One region of the Methylomonas sp. MS20 genome, then DNA from elsewhere that is predicted to be linked to it. Evidence: predicted binding sites of a transcription regulator. Region 1 holds the regulator's gene; the other holds the start of a gene.
The links. The regulator HrcA, encoded in region 1, represses chaperone genes, less so after heat shock. The targets are predictions, from matches to a motif close to TNTTAGCACTCNNNNNNNNNGAGTGCTAANA.
Positions count from the first base shown of each region.

Region 2: the regulator HrcA is predicted to act here: its motif matches at 4,079-4,109, upstream of groES (co-chaperone GroES).

Region 1 covers NZ_CP189962.1:1,081,144-1,090,305, reverse strand. Annotated here, with positions in the region: gene dnaK (molecular chaperone DnaK) at 1-1,903, opposite strand, end outside; gene grpE (nucleotide exchange factor GrpE) at 1,975-2,610, opposite strand; gene hrcA (heat-inducible transcriptional repressor HrcA) at 2,662-3,702, opposite strand; gene ACQE3D_RS04795 (NAD(+) kinase) at 4,083-4,970, shown strand; gene recN (DNA repair protein RecN) at 4,972-6,651, shown strand; gene ACQE3D_RS04785 (DMT family transporter) at 6,662-7,564, opposite strand; gene ACQE3D_RS04780 (methyl-accepting chemotaxis protein) at 7,773-9,162, opposite strand, start outside.
Region 2 covers NZ_CP189962.1:620,254-627,847, reverse strand. Annotated here, with positions in the region: gene ACQE3D_RS02770 (FimV/HubP family polar landmark protein) at 1-1,152, shown strand, start outside; gene ACQE3D_RS02765 (Hpt domain-containing response regulator) at 1,163-1,897, opposite strand; gene groL (chaperonin GroEL) at 1,991-3,631, opposite strand; gene groES (co-chaperone GroES) at 3,688-3,975, opposite strand; gene ACQE3D_RS02750 (HesA/MoeB/ThiF family protein) at 4,178-4,933, shown strand; gene ACQE3D_RS02745 (hypothetical protein) at 4,980-5,183, opposite strand; gene ACQE3D_RS02740 (cation-transporting P-type ATPase) at 5,304-7,594, shown strand, end outside.

The DNA.
Region 1 (9,162 bases):
CGAACTCGGCATCGACCACATTGTGGTCTTCGGCTTGCTGGCCGCTAGCCGCATGGGCTTCGCCGGCAGCGGCGTCCGCTCCGCCTTTTTGGGCGTAAACCCGTTCGGCCAGTTTACCCGAAAGCTCGGTCAGCGCGGCGGTTTTGGCTTCGATAGCGTCCTTGTCGTCGCCTTTCAACACGCCCTGCAAGTCGCTGATGGCCGCTTCGATCGCCGATTTTTCGTCGCCGGTGACTTGGTCGCCCAATTCCTTCAACGACTTTTCGGTCGCGTGGATCATGCCTTCCGCCGAGTTACGCGCAGAAACCAGCTCTTTCAGTTTGCGGTCTTCATCGGCATGCGCTTCGGCGTCCTTGATCATGCGCTCGACTTCGGCATCCGACAAACCGCTGGACGCCTTGATCACAATGGATTGCTTCTTGCCAGTGGCTTTATCCTTGGCCGACACGTTCAGGATACCGTTGGCGTCGATGTCGAACGACACTTCGATTTGCGGAATACCGCGCGGCGCAGGCGGAATGTCCTGCAAATCGAAACGGCCCAGCGATTTGTTGCCTGACGCCATTTCCCGCTCGCCCTGCAACACATGCACGGTGACCGCGGTTTGACTGTCTTCGGCGGTCGAGAATACTTGCGAAGCATTGGTTGGGATCGTGGTGTTTTTCTCGATCAGTTTGGTCATCACCCCGCCCAGGGTTTCGATACCCAACGACAATGGCGTGACGTCCAGCAGCAACACGTCCTTGACGTCGCCGCCCAATACGCCGGCTTGAATCGCCGCACCCAGCGCTACCGCTTCGTCAGGGTTGACGTCTTTGCGCGGCTCTTTGCCGAACAATTCTTTAACGAAGGCCTGCACTTTCGGCATCCGAGTTTGACCACCCACCAAAATCACGTCGTTGATTTTCGAGGTCGAAATGCCGGCATCTTTAATCGCTTGCAAGCAAGGACCTTTGGTGCGCTCGATCAGTTCGTCAACCAGCGATTCCAGTTTGGCGCGGGTCAGTTTGACGTTCAAGTGCTTCGGACCGGACGCATCTGCGGTGATATACGGCAGGTTGATGTCTGTTTGCTCGGCGGAAGACAACTCGATTTTCGCTTTCTCCGCAGATTCTTTTAGACGTTGCAGCGCCAATGGATCGTTGTGCAAATCGATGCCGGTGTCTTTTTTAAATTCCCCGGCCAGGAAATCGATGATGCGCAAGTCGAAGTCTTCACCGCCCAGGAAGGTGTCGCCGTTGGTGGCCAATACTTCGAACTGGTGCTCGCCTTCGATTTCGGCGATTTCGATGATGGAAATATCGAAGGTACCGCCACCCAAGTCGTAGACCGCGATGGTGGTATCGCCTTTCGGTTTGTCCATGCCGAACGCCAACGCCGCCGCGGTTGGCTCGTTGATGATGCGTTTGACGTCCAGACCGGCGATCCGGCCCGCATCTTTAGTCGCTTGGCGTTGCGAATCGTTGAAGTAAGCCGGTACGGTGATGACCGCTTCGGTGACTTCTTCGCCCAGGAAGGCTTCGGCGTCTTTTTTCAACTTCATCAACACGCGGGAAGACACTTCCGGCGGCGCCATTTTTTTACCGTGGCACTCGACCCAAGCGTCGCCGTTGTTGGCTTCCATGATTTTGTAAGGCACCATTTTGATGTCTTTCTGTACCGCGTCTTCTTTGAAACGGCGGCCGATCAAGCGCTTGATCGCGAACAAGGTATTTTCGGGGTTGGTCACCGCCTGACGTTTGGCGGACTGACCGACCAGCACTTCGTTGTCGCCGGTGAAGGCGATGATGGACGGCGTGGTACGCGCGCCTTCACTGTTTTCGATGACCCGCGCGGTGCCGTTTTCCAGGACCGCGACGCAGGAGTTGGTGGTTCCTAGGTCGATTCCGATGATTTTAGCCATTGAGATTCTCCAGACTTGAATTAGGTATTAGTTAAAAAGTTATTGGCGATATGCGGTTGATCGATGAAATTTCAAGCCTGTTCGTCAACTTTCGCGCTGTCGGCGGGTTTGTCCTCGGCCTTGGCCACCACCACCATCGCGGGGCGCAGCAAACGGCCGTTTAAGATGTAGCCTTTTTGAAACACGTTCAAAACCGTATTGGGTTCGGCGCTGACGCTGGGCTGCATCGCCATGGCTTGATGCAACTCGGGATTAAAAGCTTGCCCGGTCGGATCGAGGACTTCGATATTGAATTTGGCGAACACCGATTCGAATTGCTTAATGGTCAGCACGCTGCCTTCGCGCAATTTAGCCACTTCCGGACTATCGCCGGTCGCCGCCTGCACGCCAAGCTCGAGACTGTCCAACACGCTAAGCAATTCCTTGGCGAACTTGGCCAAGCCGTATTTACGCTCGTCGTCCAAATCCTTTTGTACGCGTTTTTTCAGATTTTCCATGTCGGCCTGCACGCGCAAAGCCTTGTCCAGATTCGCGGCGGCTTGTTGTTGGGCTTGCTCCAGTTGTTGCCGCAGGCTTTCGACGCTGACTTCGCCGGCCTCGGTTGCCTCGGCAACAACGTCTTCGCCGGCTTCTTTGGTCTGCTCCAGCACCTCGGCGATCAATTCGGCGTCGGATTGCTGTTCGTGACTCGATTGCTGATGGCTCATTTGGGACTCCGTGGTTCTTAAAATATTAGGTCGGCCTTACGATAAGGGCGATTATTTGGGATTCAAGGCCGCGCCCAATATTTTTGCCGTCACGTCGACGAACGGAATCACTTTTTCATACGCCATCCGGGTTGGGCCGATCACGCCCAACACGCCAACCACCTCGTCGTTGACCGAATAAGGCGCCGTGACCAAGCTGCAATGGTCGAATGCACTATAGCCTGACTCTTCGCCGATAAAAATCTGCACGCCGTCGGCCAACAGGCATTGATCCAGCAAATGGATCACGCCGCGCTTTTGGCTGAACGCCTCGAACAGCTGTTTCAGACGGTCCATGTCGGATAATTCGGAAAAGCCCATCAGATTGGTTTCGCCGCTCAACACGTAATCGTCGTTGGGTTGTTGGGCGAAGGTCAGTTGCGCCATGCTAACCGCGTCTATCATGCCTTGATTGACGCGCTGCTGATCTTGCTCCATCTCCCGCAACACTTGCTCGCGGATCTTGGCCAGACTGAGGCCGGCGTAAACCGAATTCATGTAATTGGCGGCCTGTTGCAGTTCGGCCGGGCTAAATTGACGCTGGGTATGGATGATTTTGTTATGAACTTCCTCGCCATCGGTGACAAAAATCACCAGTACGCGCATGCTGGACATCGGCAGGAATTCGATGTGTCGCAACGTGACCATCTCACGGCGCGGCAGGGTGACGACACCAGCCATATGGGTCATATCCGACAGCAGCCTGGAGGCCTTGCTGAGCACGTCGCCGGTTTTGTCCGCATCGGCCAGCAAACCGCTTTGCAATTGATCCAGATCACTGGACGCCAGCGGCTTGACCGTCAACAGACTATCGACAAACAAACGGTATCCGGCCACGGTCGGCACCCGGCCCGCCGAGGTGTGCGGCGAATGGATCAAGCCCATTTCCTCGAGATCGGCCATGACGTTGCGAATGCTGGCCGGACTGAGCTTAAGCAGCGGATCCTTGGACAATACCCGCGAGCCGACCGGCTGACCGTCTTGTATGTAACGCTCAACCAAGGCCTTCAGCAAATACGCCGATCTTTCGTTTAAATCCGGTCCGCTAGCCACATTGACACCCTAGAAAATTCGTTAGCACTCCAACGTAACGAGTGCCAGAGGGGAAAGCTAACAGGTGCCCGGAGCCTTGTCAATCCGCCTAAAATCCGTGCGAACCCAAGCCTGTCGGGGATCTCGGGCATTCGCAATGCCGGTGGATAGCGCCCGATTTCAGACATTGGCCCGACGCCTACGGGAATGCCTGGTCGCGGCACGGCCATTACCTGGCAACAAATTCAGGGTGTTAACGACACCGAACCGCACGGAATTTGGCCGACGCCGATATTCCGGCCGCGCCGACCGACGTACTCGCGACGCCGAGGGCGAAGCTTCGCTAGTGCCTGCTCGAATTGTTTGTATAATCCCAGGCATTTTTGAATCCCGGCTCAAACATGCCTTCACCCTTTCAACGCATCGGCATCATCGGCAAATTCGGCGATCCGGGTATCGCCGCCACGCTCAGCGAGCTCTACCGCTTTTTGCTGCAGCGCGGTCACTCGGTGGCCACCGATAGCCGAAGCGCCGAGCTAATCGAAGCCGAAGGCGTCGTCGGCATGCACATCAACCGGCTGCCGGAATGCTGCGATCTGCTGATCGCGGTCGGCGGCGACGGCACGTTCCTGACCGCCGCCCGCGCCGCCGCCGATTTCGACACTCCGCTGCTCGGCGTCAACCTCGGCCGACTGGGATTTCTGGTGGACATTTCTCCGGACCAGTTGCTGAGCCGCCTGGCGCAAATCCTCGACGGCCGCTACCAGACCGAACAGCGTCATTTGTTACAGGCCGCCATCATCCGCGACGGCGAACTCATCCATCGCCAGACCGCGGTCAACGAGGTCGTCGTGCATCGTTGGGTCACGCCGAGCATGATCGAAATCGTCACCAGCATCGACGGCGTGTTCCTAAACACCCAGCGTTCCGACGGCCTGATCGTCGCGACACCGACCGGTTCGACCGCCTATGCGCTGTCGGCCGGCGGACCGATTCTGCATCCAACCCTAAATGCGCTGGTACTGGTCCCGCTGAATCCGCACATGCTGTCCAATCGGTCCATCGTCATCGACGACAAAGCCACGATCGAGATCCGTTTCAGCCAGACCAAGCAAATCAACGCCCTGGTCACCTGCGATCATTTAGAAATCCCGGACGTGCGCATTAACGACACGATCGTCATTCGAAAAGCCGACAAACCGATTAACATTCTGCACCCGGAAGACCACGATTTCTTCCACATTCTGCGAAGCAAACTGAACTGGAGCGGCGGTTATTCCGCCAAATGACATGCTGTTGAACCTGAACATTCTCGATCTGGCCGTGGTCGACAAACTGGACCTGGACCTGGAACCCGGTATGTCGGTGCTGACCGGCGAAACCGGGGCCGGCAAATCGATATTGCTGACCGCGCTGGGCTTGGCGTTGGGCGATCGCGCCGATTCCGGCTACGTGCGCCCCGGCAGCAAGCGCGCCGAAATCAACATCGAATTCGATCTATCCAAGGCACCGCTGGTTAGCCAATGGCTGATCGACCACGAATTGGACGACGACGGCCAATGCCTGGTCCGTCGCACCGTTAGCGAAGACGGCCGCTCCAAGGCCTATATCAACAACCGGCCGGTCAATCTGCAAACACTGCAAACGCTGAGCCGGCAATTGGTCGAGATCCACGGCCAACATGCCCATTTGACGCTGCTCGATGCCGACGAACAGCGTCTGCTGCTGGACGGATTCGCCGACCACGCCGAATTGCTCAACGATCTGAACGCCTGCCAACAAAACTGGCGGCTAGCCCATAAAGAACTGCAACAACTGCAAAAGTCCGGTAGTGACCAAGCCGAACGCGAGGAGCTGCTGCGTTATCAGCTAGAAGAGTTGCAGCAACTGGATCTGGAAAATTTCGATTATCAGGCCCTGGCCGACGAGCACAACAAACTGGCTAACCTGGGTAGAATTTTGGGCGTCGGTCAACAACAGCTCGACATCCTCTACGACAACGACCAGCAATCGGTCGCCGACATGCTGGGTCACGTGATCCACTCGGTCGGCGAATTAAGCCAATACGCCGCCGAATTGAACGGCATCGTCGAATTGCTGAGCGACGCCGAAATCCAGATCGGCGAAGCCACCCAACAACTGCGGCGCTTCCTGGAGAATCAGGAAGCCGATCCCGGCCAACTGAGCTGGCTGGAAAACCAGATTGGCGTGATTCAACGCCTGAGCCGCAAACACAAGGTACCAGCCGAGGAATTACCGGCGCTGGCCGAGCAATTCGCGCTGGAGTTGAACAATCTCAGCCATAGCGGCGAGCGCATCGAAGTTCTGCAAGCCGATTGCGAGCGTCTGCTGGCGCAATACCGCGAATTGGCGACGGCATTATCCGCCAGCCGGCGCCGGGCCGGCGACGAGTTGCAGCACCGCATTTCCGACGCAATCAAGGAATTGGGCCTGCCGCACGGCGAGTTCCTGGTCAAGCTCGACCGGGAGGATGGCAACGAGCCGCAACGCAACGGCCTGGATCGCATCGAGTTTCTGATCAGCACCAATCCGGGCTTGCCCGCCAAACCCTTGGCCAAGGTGGCGTCGGGCGGCGAACTGTCTAGGATCAGCTTGGCGATACAAGTCACGACCAGCACCGATAAGACCACGCCGACGATGATCTTCGACGAGGTCGATTCCGGCATCGGCGGCGGCATCGCCGAGATCGTCGGCCAAAAGCTGCGCCGGCTGAGTTTGAACCGGCAAGTGCTGTGCGTCACGCACTTGCCGCAAGTCGCTTCGCAAGCCCATCAGCATTTATTCGTCGCCAAAAACCAAAATGCCGCAGTCACCTCGTCGACGGTTCGCAAACTCTGCGAGGACGAACGGGTCGCGGAGGTGGCGCGAATGCTGGGCGGCGTCACCATCACCGAAAACACCTTGGCGCACGCCCGAGAAATGCTGAGCCTGGGCGGCGGCGAAGCCTAGCCGGCGGGCATCAACGCACCGACAAACTCAGTACGCCCATTAGTACCAGAGCTGCCCCGCCGACCTGCCATAGCGTCATCGGTTCGCCGAGGAATACCGCCGCCATCAGCAACGTCGAAACCGGCCCTATCGTGCCGACCAGCGAGGCATGGCCCGAACCGATCCGGCGGATCGCCGCCGACAGCATGAACACCGGCAACACCGTCGAGACGATCGCCATTGCCAAACTCAACTGGTATACCGGCATCGGCAACAGCAAGGCCTCCGGCGGATGCGTCAACACGAACTGTAAGATCGACGCCGCGCACGCGACCAACATTGCGTACGCGGTAAAGCGCATCGCGCCCAAGCGAGCGATGGCCTGGCCCGCGCCCAGCAAGTACAGCGCATAGCTGACCGTGCCGGCAAACACGTAAGCGGCCCCCAACCACAATGTATCGCCGCCCCCATCCAACTCGCCGACGAACACCAGTGCGATCCCGCTATAACTCAGCAAGACTGCCGTCAGTTCCCTGAACCCGAACGGCTTTTTCAACCACAGTGCCGACATCGCCAGCACCAAGGTTGGGTACAAGAACAAAATCAAGCGTTCCAGACCGGCGGAGATATATTGCAAACCGGTGAAATCGAGCAGACTGGACAGGTAATAGCCAAGCAAACCGAGCACACCGACGACCCAATAATCCCGAGCCGTCAGGGACGGCCGCGCGGCGGGTCCGCGTTGCTGAAACGCGACGATCAGGAAAAACGGCACCGAAAACGCCATCCGCAACGCCAATAACGTCACGGCATCGACGGCTTGCACATAGGCAAGCTTGACCAATATCGTCTTGGCGGAAAAACCGATCGCGGCCAAGGCCGCCAGGCCGTAACCGAGCAGGGTTTGAGTGGAGGTGGTGCTAAGGGACTTCATTAGGGCTCCTGTGCTGGTGCGAGCCCTAGGCAAATGACAAAGCCACCGCGGTCGAGCCCGCGGTGGTTTGAACTGATATTAGAACAACGCAAACACCACGGCCGTGAGCAAAGCCCATAGCCATGACTTGTTTGCAAAACGTGACGAAAAAAAACGACTCATGGGGCGACTATAAGCCGGACCGGCCAAAACTGTCAAACGTAGCGCGTTAACGGCGGAATTTACCGACCAATTCATTCAACTGCACGGCCAGTTGCACCAACTCGCGGCTGGCGTCGCTGGTTTGCGCGGCATCTTGCGAAGTGCGATCGGTCAAGCCGCCAATGTTGCCGATGCTTTGGCCGACATGTTGCGCGACACGGCTTTGATTGTCGGCCACCAAGGCCATTTGCGAATTCAACGAGCGAATCTGAGTCACCCGCTCGGCAATCGCGCTTAAACCTAGATCGGCGCTTTGGACTTGTTCGCGGCGTTGCTCGGCGCTGGTTTTGGCTTTATCCATCACCGTCACCGCCTCCTTGGCCTCGCGCTGCAATTGGTCGATGATTTTCTCGATCTCTTCAGTCGCCTGATGCGAGCGGGTCGCCAGCGTTCTGACCTCGTCGGCCACTACCGCGAAGCCCCGGCCTTGTTCGCCGGCCCTAGCCGCCTCGATCGCGGCGTTCAGCGCCAGCAAGTTCGTTTGTTCGGCCAAGCCCTTGATCACGTCCAACACCGCGCCGACGCCGTTGCTTTTTTGGTCCAGGCGCTTGATGACTTCCGAGGCCCGCTCGATTTCGCTGACCAGCACATAGATGCCGTCGATGGCGTTTTTGGTGGTTTCCGCGCCCTGGGCGGCTTGCTGGTCGGCCTCGACCGAAGCCCGCGCCGCACCGTCAGCGCCGTGCCGCACATCCCTCACCGATTCCTCCAGTTCGTGGATCGCCTGAATGACGTTTTCGGTTTCCCTCTGCTGCTGACTGGCCGCCTGCGAGGTTTGCCTCGATACGGTGGCGATGCGATCGGTGGCGTCGGTCAGTAAACGGCTGACGTCAGACACCCGGTTCAAACTCGCCGCGAAATTAGCCAACATCGAGTTAAACGAGGTGCTGACCTGGCCGATTTCATCGCCGCTGTTGACCGGCAAGCGCGCGGTCAAATCCGAATGGCGAGCGATGGCATCGACGGTGTCGCGCATCGTCACCAGCGGGTTGACGACGATGCGCCGCATCAGAATATTGACCAGCAACAAGCCGGCGGCGAACATCGCCAACGAAATCGCCGATCCGGCGATCAGATCTTGGTTAATTTGGTCGTCCAGGCTCGCCAGCGAATAGGATACCCGCACCGCGCCCAACACCTCGCCTTCCTTGACCGGATGGCAGGTCAGGCAATTGGTGCCGCGAAAATTGCTGCTGGCCAGGATCGGCTCGACCACGGTCACCCAACGCCCGTTGGCATCGTTGCCGTGGCGTATCAGCGCTTCACCGCTCAGGCCGCGCCGATCGAGTTCGTCGACGACCGCTTGCTCGGGCTTGCCTTTACCGTGCAACTCGACGATCCCGTTGCCGCGAATCAGGCGCACCTCGCTGACGCCGGGATGCGACAAAGCCTTTTCC
Region 2 (7,594 bases), 460 kb from region 1:
GCCGGCAAAACCGCCGACAAGACCTTTTGGAACAAGGTCAGCGACATGGCGATGGAAATCGCTCCCGATCTGCCGCTATTCGGTGGAAGCGGCGTCGCGGCGCCCGCTCCGGTCGAAACCGTCAAACCGGCACCGGTCGCCGTGCAAAGCGCCGAGACCGAGTTTTCGCTGGACGACGACTTCGCCGAATTGGATTTGGATCTCAACGCCAGTTTAAGCGACGGCCTGGATTTCGACTTAAACGATCTGACCTCCGCATCATCCTCGACTAACGATGACCTGGAAAGTCTGGATTTCGAAATCGGCACGGTCCAATCGGCCGCCCGCAAGTCCGACGCCATCGTTTCGACGCCTGATTCTCTAGACTTCGATCTGGCCGCCTTTGCCGCGGACAGCAAAGCCGTTACCGAAGCGGTCACGCCGACAACGGCTCGCGCGGAACCTGAAATCGAGAGCTTTGAGTTCTCTTTGACCGCTCCGGAAACGCCGACCGAGCTACCCCAGGACGAACCGGCTAGCGCTAAGCAGCTCGCGACCGATACCGACGATCTGGAAAGTTTCGACTTCAACTTCGATGTCGAGCAAGCGCCCCTCCCTAAACAGTCCCACAGAACACCGGAACCCACGCCGGCCGGCACGGAGCTGGAACTAGAGTCGTTCGACCTTTCGGGCCTGGAAATTCCCGCGGACAAAGCCGCCGATCCGAAACAGACGGCAAGTTCCACGGTGCCGGACAGCTTCGATTTCGACTTTGAACTGGATTTTTCCGAACCCGCCAAACCGAAACCCAAGGACACGTCGCCAACCATTGAAACCCTAGAACTGGATAGTTTCGATTTTTCCGGTTTTGAGGATAACGCTAAAACTACCAGCACCAGCGAATCGCCCGGTTTGACGACCAGCGACGATGAGTTCGATTTCAATTTCGACTTCGACGCGCCGATCGTACCGACCAGCGCGGACGGCACACCCGACTTAGGCGTTGCCGACCTGACCGATATGGACGAATTCGAGACCAAGATCGATCTGGCCAAAGCCTACATCGACATGGGCGATACCGAAACCGCGAAATCCATCGCCAACGATGTCCTCGAAAAGGGTTCCAAGCAACAGCAAGCCGCCGCTCAAGCCCTACTGGACGAACTGAAATAAGGGTCTTGGTTTAGTCGGCAATCAAGCCTTGCATAACGGCGGCTTTGTTCGCCGTTAGCCATGTCATTCTGACTTGAAATGCTCGAAAACTCGCCGGAACCAACCGTGAATCACGTTTGATAGCCGTTTCCAACGCCTCCACTAGCGCCCGGCAATCGGCGAACTCGAAAAAGCAAAACGTGCCGTGCAAATTATGCACGATCTTCCAGGCCTCTTCGTCGCGCCCCTGCTGCAGCGCGTCATCTATGCCGGCAACTTGGCCGGGCAATTCCGCGAAAAACTGTTCCAACAAATTAAACGTCAGGCGGCGGTTGTCGCCGGTTTTACGCAACAGACAAGCGCCGTATTCACCGGGCCTCTCGGGCTCCAACCATCGGTCCAGGACTTGCCGCAAGTGCTCCAGCCGGATAGGTTTTACCAAATAATCGTCAAATCCGGCCGCCATCGCGGCCTGACGTTGGTCCTCGCCGGCATGAGCGGTCACCGCTACGGCCGGAACACCGCTCCAGCTCACTTCGCTAGTACGCAATTTGTCGATCAACGCCAGACCGTCGAGTCCCGGCATATTCACATCCAGGAATACGATGCGGAATTCGGTCTGTCGCAACGTGTGCCAAGCTTGCAAACCGTCGCTGGCTTCGTGGATATTGCCCGTCCAATTTTCCAGTTGTTCGCGCAACAACCAGCGATTGAGGTCGTTGTCGTCGGCAATCAACACCGAGAAGTTTTGCACCACCACTGCCACCTTTTTTCTTCGCGCCGATCTTTCCGCCGGCAATAAAAAACCCCGGCTTCCTGCGAAGACCGGGGTTGATTTAGCGTGAGCTAAACGGCACGATTACATCATGCCGCCCATGCCGCCCATGCCGCCCATGTCAGGCATTGCCGGAGCTTTGTTGTCGGCCGGCGCGTCGGCGATCATTACTTCGGTGGTAATCATCAGACCAGCCACGGATGCGGCGTTTTGCAACGCGGAGCGGGTGACTTTCGCGGGGTCCAAAATACCCATCGCGATCATGTCGCCGTATTCGCCGGTTGCCGCGTTGTAACCGAAGTTACCGCTGCCTTTTTTGACTTCGTTCAGTACCACGGACGCTTCATCGCCGGCGTTGGTGACGATTTGGCGCAAAGGTTCTTCCATCGCGCGGCGCAGGATGCTAATACCTACGTCTTGATCGTGGTTGATACCTTTCAGGCCGTCCAACGCGGACAAGGCGCGGATCAACGCGGTACCGCCACCGGCCACGACGCCCTCTTCAACCGCGGCGCGGGTTGAATGCAACGCATCCTCCACGCGGGCTTTCTTCTCTTTCATTTCCACTTCGGTCGCGGCGCCGACTTTAATGACCGCTACGCCGCCAGCCAGTTTGGCCAGACGTTCTTGCAGTTTTTCACGATCATAATCGGAAGTCGCTTCGTCGGCTTGCGCGCGAATTTGCGCGACGCGGCCTTTGATTTGGCTTTCGTCACCGGCACCATCGATGATAGTGGTGTTTTCTTTATTGATTTGGACGCGTTTCGCGGTACCCAATTGGCTGATGTCGGCTTTTTCCAGAGACAAACCGACTTCTTCCGAAATCACGACGCCACCGGTCAGAACCGCGATGTCTTCCAGCATGGCTTTACGACGGTCGCCAAAGCCAGGGGCTTTCACTGCCGCGACTTTCACGATACCGCGCATGTTGTTGACCACCAACGTCGCCAAGGCTTCGCCTTCGACGTCTTCGGCGATGATCAGCAAGGAACGGCCTGATTTGGCCACGCCTTCCAGAATCGGCAACATTTCGCGGATGTTGGAGATTTTTTTGTCGTACAACAACACGAAAGGATCGTCCAGTTCGACGCTCATGCTTTCTTGCTTGTTGATGAAGTACGGTGACAAATAACCGCGATCGAATTGCATGCCTTCGACGACATCCAGTTCGTTGTTCAAACCGGTACCTTCCTCGACGGTAATAACGCCTTCCTTACCGACTTTTTCCATCGCTTCGGCGATGATCGCGCCGACGGACTCGTCGGAGTTGGCCGAGATGGTGCCGACTTGTGCAATCGCTTTGCTGTCGCTGCAAGGGATGGCCGCTTTCTCGATTGAAGCAACGGCGGCGGTTACCGCGCTGTCGATACCGCGTTTCAGATCCATCGGATTCATGCCGGCGGCAACCGATTTCAGGCCTTCGTTAACGATGGCTTGCGCCAGTACGGTGGCGGTGGTGGTACCGTCGCCGGCGACGTCGGAGGTTTTGGACGCCACTTCTTTGACCATTTGCGCGCCCATGTTTTCGAATTTGTCTTTCAATTCGATTTCTTTCGCGACTGATACGCCGTCCTTGGTGATGGTCGGGGCACCGAAGCTTTTGTCAAGAACCGCGTTACGGCCTTTAGGACCCAGGGTGACTTTTACCGCGTTGGCCAAAATATTAACGCCCGCAACCATCAATGCACGGGCATCGCCACCAAATTTTACGTCTTTTGCTGCCATTTCTTAATTCCTAAAAATGAGTTTGAAATCAATGTGGTGTGTTAGGCAATCCGGGATTAACCCAGGATACCCATGATGTCTTCTTCGCGCATGACGATGTATTGCTCGCCGTCGACTTTCACTTCGGTACCGGAATATTTACCGAACAGCACCTTATCGCCAACTTTAACCGCCATTGGGCGCACTTGACCGTTATCGAGCGGTTTGCCGGCACCTACCGCCAACACCTCACCCTCGCTCGGTTTTTCGGCCGCGGAACCGGGCAACACGATGCCGCCGGCGGTTTTGGTTTCTTCTTCCACGCGTTTAACGACTACACGGTCATGTAACGGACGAATGTTCATCAAGGTCTCCTCAATATGGATAAAGTTAAAGTTACAAGTTAAGAAACGTTTTAAAACTCAGCCCCGGCGATCCGAAGGACCGGCTTTTAAACCGCATCCGAGTTATTAGCACTCTCTATCGACGAGTGCTAATAATATCCCGCTTTTGCACTCTGTCAAGCTCTTTGGCATCATCTGGTCCTTGCCGACAGCCTTACAAGATATGAACGACGAACAATTACTCCGCTACAGCCGTCAGATCATGCTGCCGCAGGTCGACATCGCCGGCCAACAAAAACTACTGTCCGCCTCGGTGCTGATCGTCGGTGCGGGCGGGCTTGGCTCGCCGGCCGCGATGTATCTGGCCGCCGCCGGCGTCGGCAAACTGGTGGTTTACGACGACGACCAAGTGGACTTGAGCAATTTACAGCGCCAGATCGCTCACGACACCGCCGATATAGGGTTGGATAAAGTGATTTCAACCCGAGCGACCTTGAAAAAGATCAATCCGGGGGTCTCGGTAGAGGCCCACAAGGCAAAACTGGCGGGAGACACTCTGACGCGCGAAGTTGCCGAAGCCGACTTGGTACTGGATTGCAGCGATAACTTTCCGACCCGTTTCGCGATCAACCGCGCCTGCGTAACGGCCTGCAAACCGCTGGTGTCCGGCGCGGCCATCCGTTTCGAAGGTCAAATCAGCGTATTTACACCGGGCCGGGACGACAGTCCGTGTTATAACTGTTTGTACCAAAACGACGGCGAGGAATTGCAAAACTGCGCCAGAAACGGCGTGATAGCGCCAATCACCGGCATCGTTGGCAGCATGCAGGCGCTGGAAGCGATAAAGCTGCTAGTCGGCTGCGGCAAGCCGTTGACGGGCCGATTACTACTATTGGACGGTTTAACGATGGAATGGCATGGCATGCGCCTAAAACGCAACCCGGCTTGCCCAACCTGCGGCAGCGTTTCACACCGATAGTCGCAAAAAAGCCGGGTTGCCCCGGCTTTTTCGATGCGCCTAACACTTATTTGCCGATTTTATGCCTGACCATTTCAATGATTCTGGCAACGTTGTTCAACAACGCCGACTCGCTATCGCCATGCGGCTCGATGTCGCCGAAAGGCTCGCCGTTTTTCATCGTATACATGTAAATAAAGTACCCTAGCGGCGCGAATGCGAACACGGCAATGATCAACATCAGCACCATCAGCTCGATGACTCCACCCATAACTACCTCCGATTGTTTTGTTTTTATTTTTCTAAAATAAGGCCTTAGGCCTCGATTCGGACTATAACCCTATAATTACCGGGGAACAAGCGCAAATTTTCGCCAGCCTCAAGGAAGCCGATGCCCATTAGAAAACGACCCGCCAAAGCCGGTTCACCCTCCGCCGAAAAAACCGTTTGGCACGCCGTCGCCGAAGATCGACTGCTCCGCGAATTGCGCGTCAACATCGGTCAGGGCCTGGCGGCCGAGGAAGTCGAAAAACGCCTAGCCGATTACGGGGCTAACCGATTAACGCCGCGTCGCGGCAAGGGACCGGTCCAGCTATTTTTGTCGCAATTTCACCAACCGTTAGTCTACATCCTATTGCTGTCCGGAGCGGTTACCGCATTCCTGGAAGAATGGGTGGACAGCAGCGTCATCTTCGGTGTGGTAGTGGTCAACGCACTGATCGGCTTTGTTCAGGAATACAACGCGATCCGAGCCATCGACGCCCTGGCGCGCGCGTTAAGCGTTGGCGCCACGGTGTTGCGCGACGGCCAGCGCCGCGCCGTCGCCGCGCCGGAATTAGTACCCGGCGACATCGTCGTGTTGCAGTCCGGCGACAAGGTGCCGGCCGACCTGCGCCTACTACGCATCCGCGATCTGCAAATCGACGAATCGGCCCTGACCGGCGAATCGGTGCCGATCGAAAAACGCCAGATGACGCTGGCCGACGAAACCGCGCTAGCCGACCGCGCTAACATGGCGTATTCGTCAACGCTGGTCACGTTCGGCAGTGGCGTCGGCGTCGTCGTCGAAACCGGCGACCGTACCGAAATTGGCCGAATCAACCGGATGATCGCCAGCGCCACCGAGCTGGATACGCCGCTGACCCAAAAAATGAGTGAATTCAGCCAATGGCTGTTGTGGGTCATCGTCGGCTGCGCGGTGCTGACCTTTGCGGTCGGCGTCTGGCGCGGCGAATCGATGCTGCAGATGTTCATGGCCTCGGTCGCGCTGGCGGTCGGCGCGATACCGGAAGGCTTGCCGGCCGCGATTACGATCACGTTGGCGATCGGCGTATCGCGGATGGCCAAGCGCAACGCCATCGTCCGCAAATTGCCGGCTGTCGAAACCTTGGGCAGCACCACCGTCATCTGTTCCGACAAAACCGGCACGCTGACCCAAAACCAGATGACGGTACAAGCGATATACGCCGGCGGCGATTATTTCCAAGTCGGCGGCTCCGGCTACACGCCGGACGGCGAGTTTCGCCACAACGGCCAAGCGATAGACTACCTAAGCTATCCGACACTAATGGAATGCCTGAAGGCCGGCTTATTGTGCAACGACGCCCGTCTGATCGCCGAATCCAACCACTGGCGCATCGAAGGCGACCCCACCGAAGGCGCGCTGCTGGTGGCCGCACGCAAGGCCGGTCTGCGCCATGCCGCCGTCAGCACCGCCCATCCCCGCCTGGACGCGATCCCGTTCGAATCGCAACACCAATTCATGGCAACGCTGAACCATGACCCGACGACCGACAGCCGGCGGATCTATGTAAAAGGCGCCTTGGAAAGCGTGCTGGCCCGCTGCGACAGCGCATTGGACCCCCATATGCAGCCGGTCGCGCTCAACAAGGAGCGCCTGATTCGCCAACTGGAAGAGATGGCCGAACAGGGCCTGAGGGTATTGGCCTTCGCCCGCCGCGACCATCAAGACGACGCGCTTGCCCACGCCGAAGTCGCCGGCGGCCTCACGCTGATCGGCCTGCAAGCAATGATGGACCCGCCCCGGCCGGAAGCGGTAGCCTCGATTGCCGCCTGCTACCGGGCCGGCATCGCCGTCAAAATGATTACCGGCGACCATCCGGTCACCGCGCTGGCCATCGCCAAGCAACTCGGCATGCGCCAGGCCGAGCGGGTGATCAGTGGCGTTGAGTTGCAACGGCTCGCGCCGGCCGATTACCCTGCAACGCTAGCGACCTGCTCGGTTTATGCCCGCATCGCCCCCGAGCAAAAGCTGGCACTGGTAGAAGCGCTACAATCGGCCGGCCATGTCGTGGCGATGACCGGCGACGGCGTCAACGACGCCCCCGCGCTACGCCAAGCCAATATTGGCGTGGCGATGGGCATGGGCGGCACCGAAGTCGCCAAGGAAGCCGCGGCGATGATTTTGACGGACGACCACTTCGCGACCATCGAAGCCGCGATCGAGGAAGGCCGCGGCGTGTTCGACAATCTGATCAAATTCATCGCCTGGACCCTACCGACCAATCTCGGCGAAGGCTTGGTGATAACGGCCGCAGTGTTTGCCAACGTTGCCCTGCCGATCACGCCGGTGCAAATTTTGTGGATCAACATGACCACCGCCGTGTTGCTGGGCTTGATGCTGGCCTTCGAACCCAAGGAACCCGGCCTGATGCGGCGCAA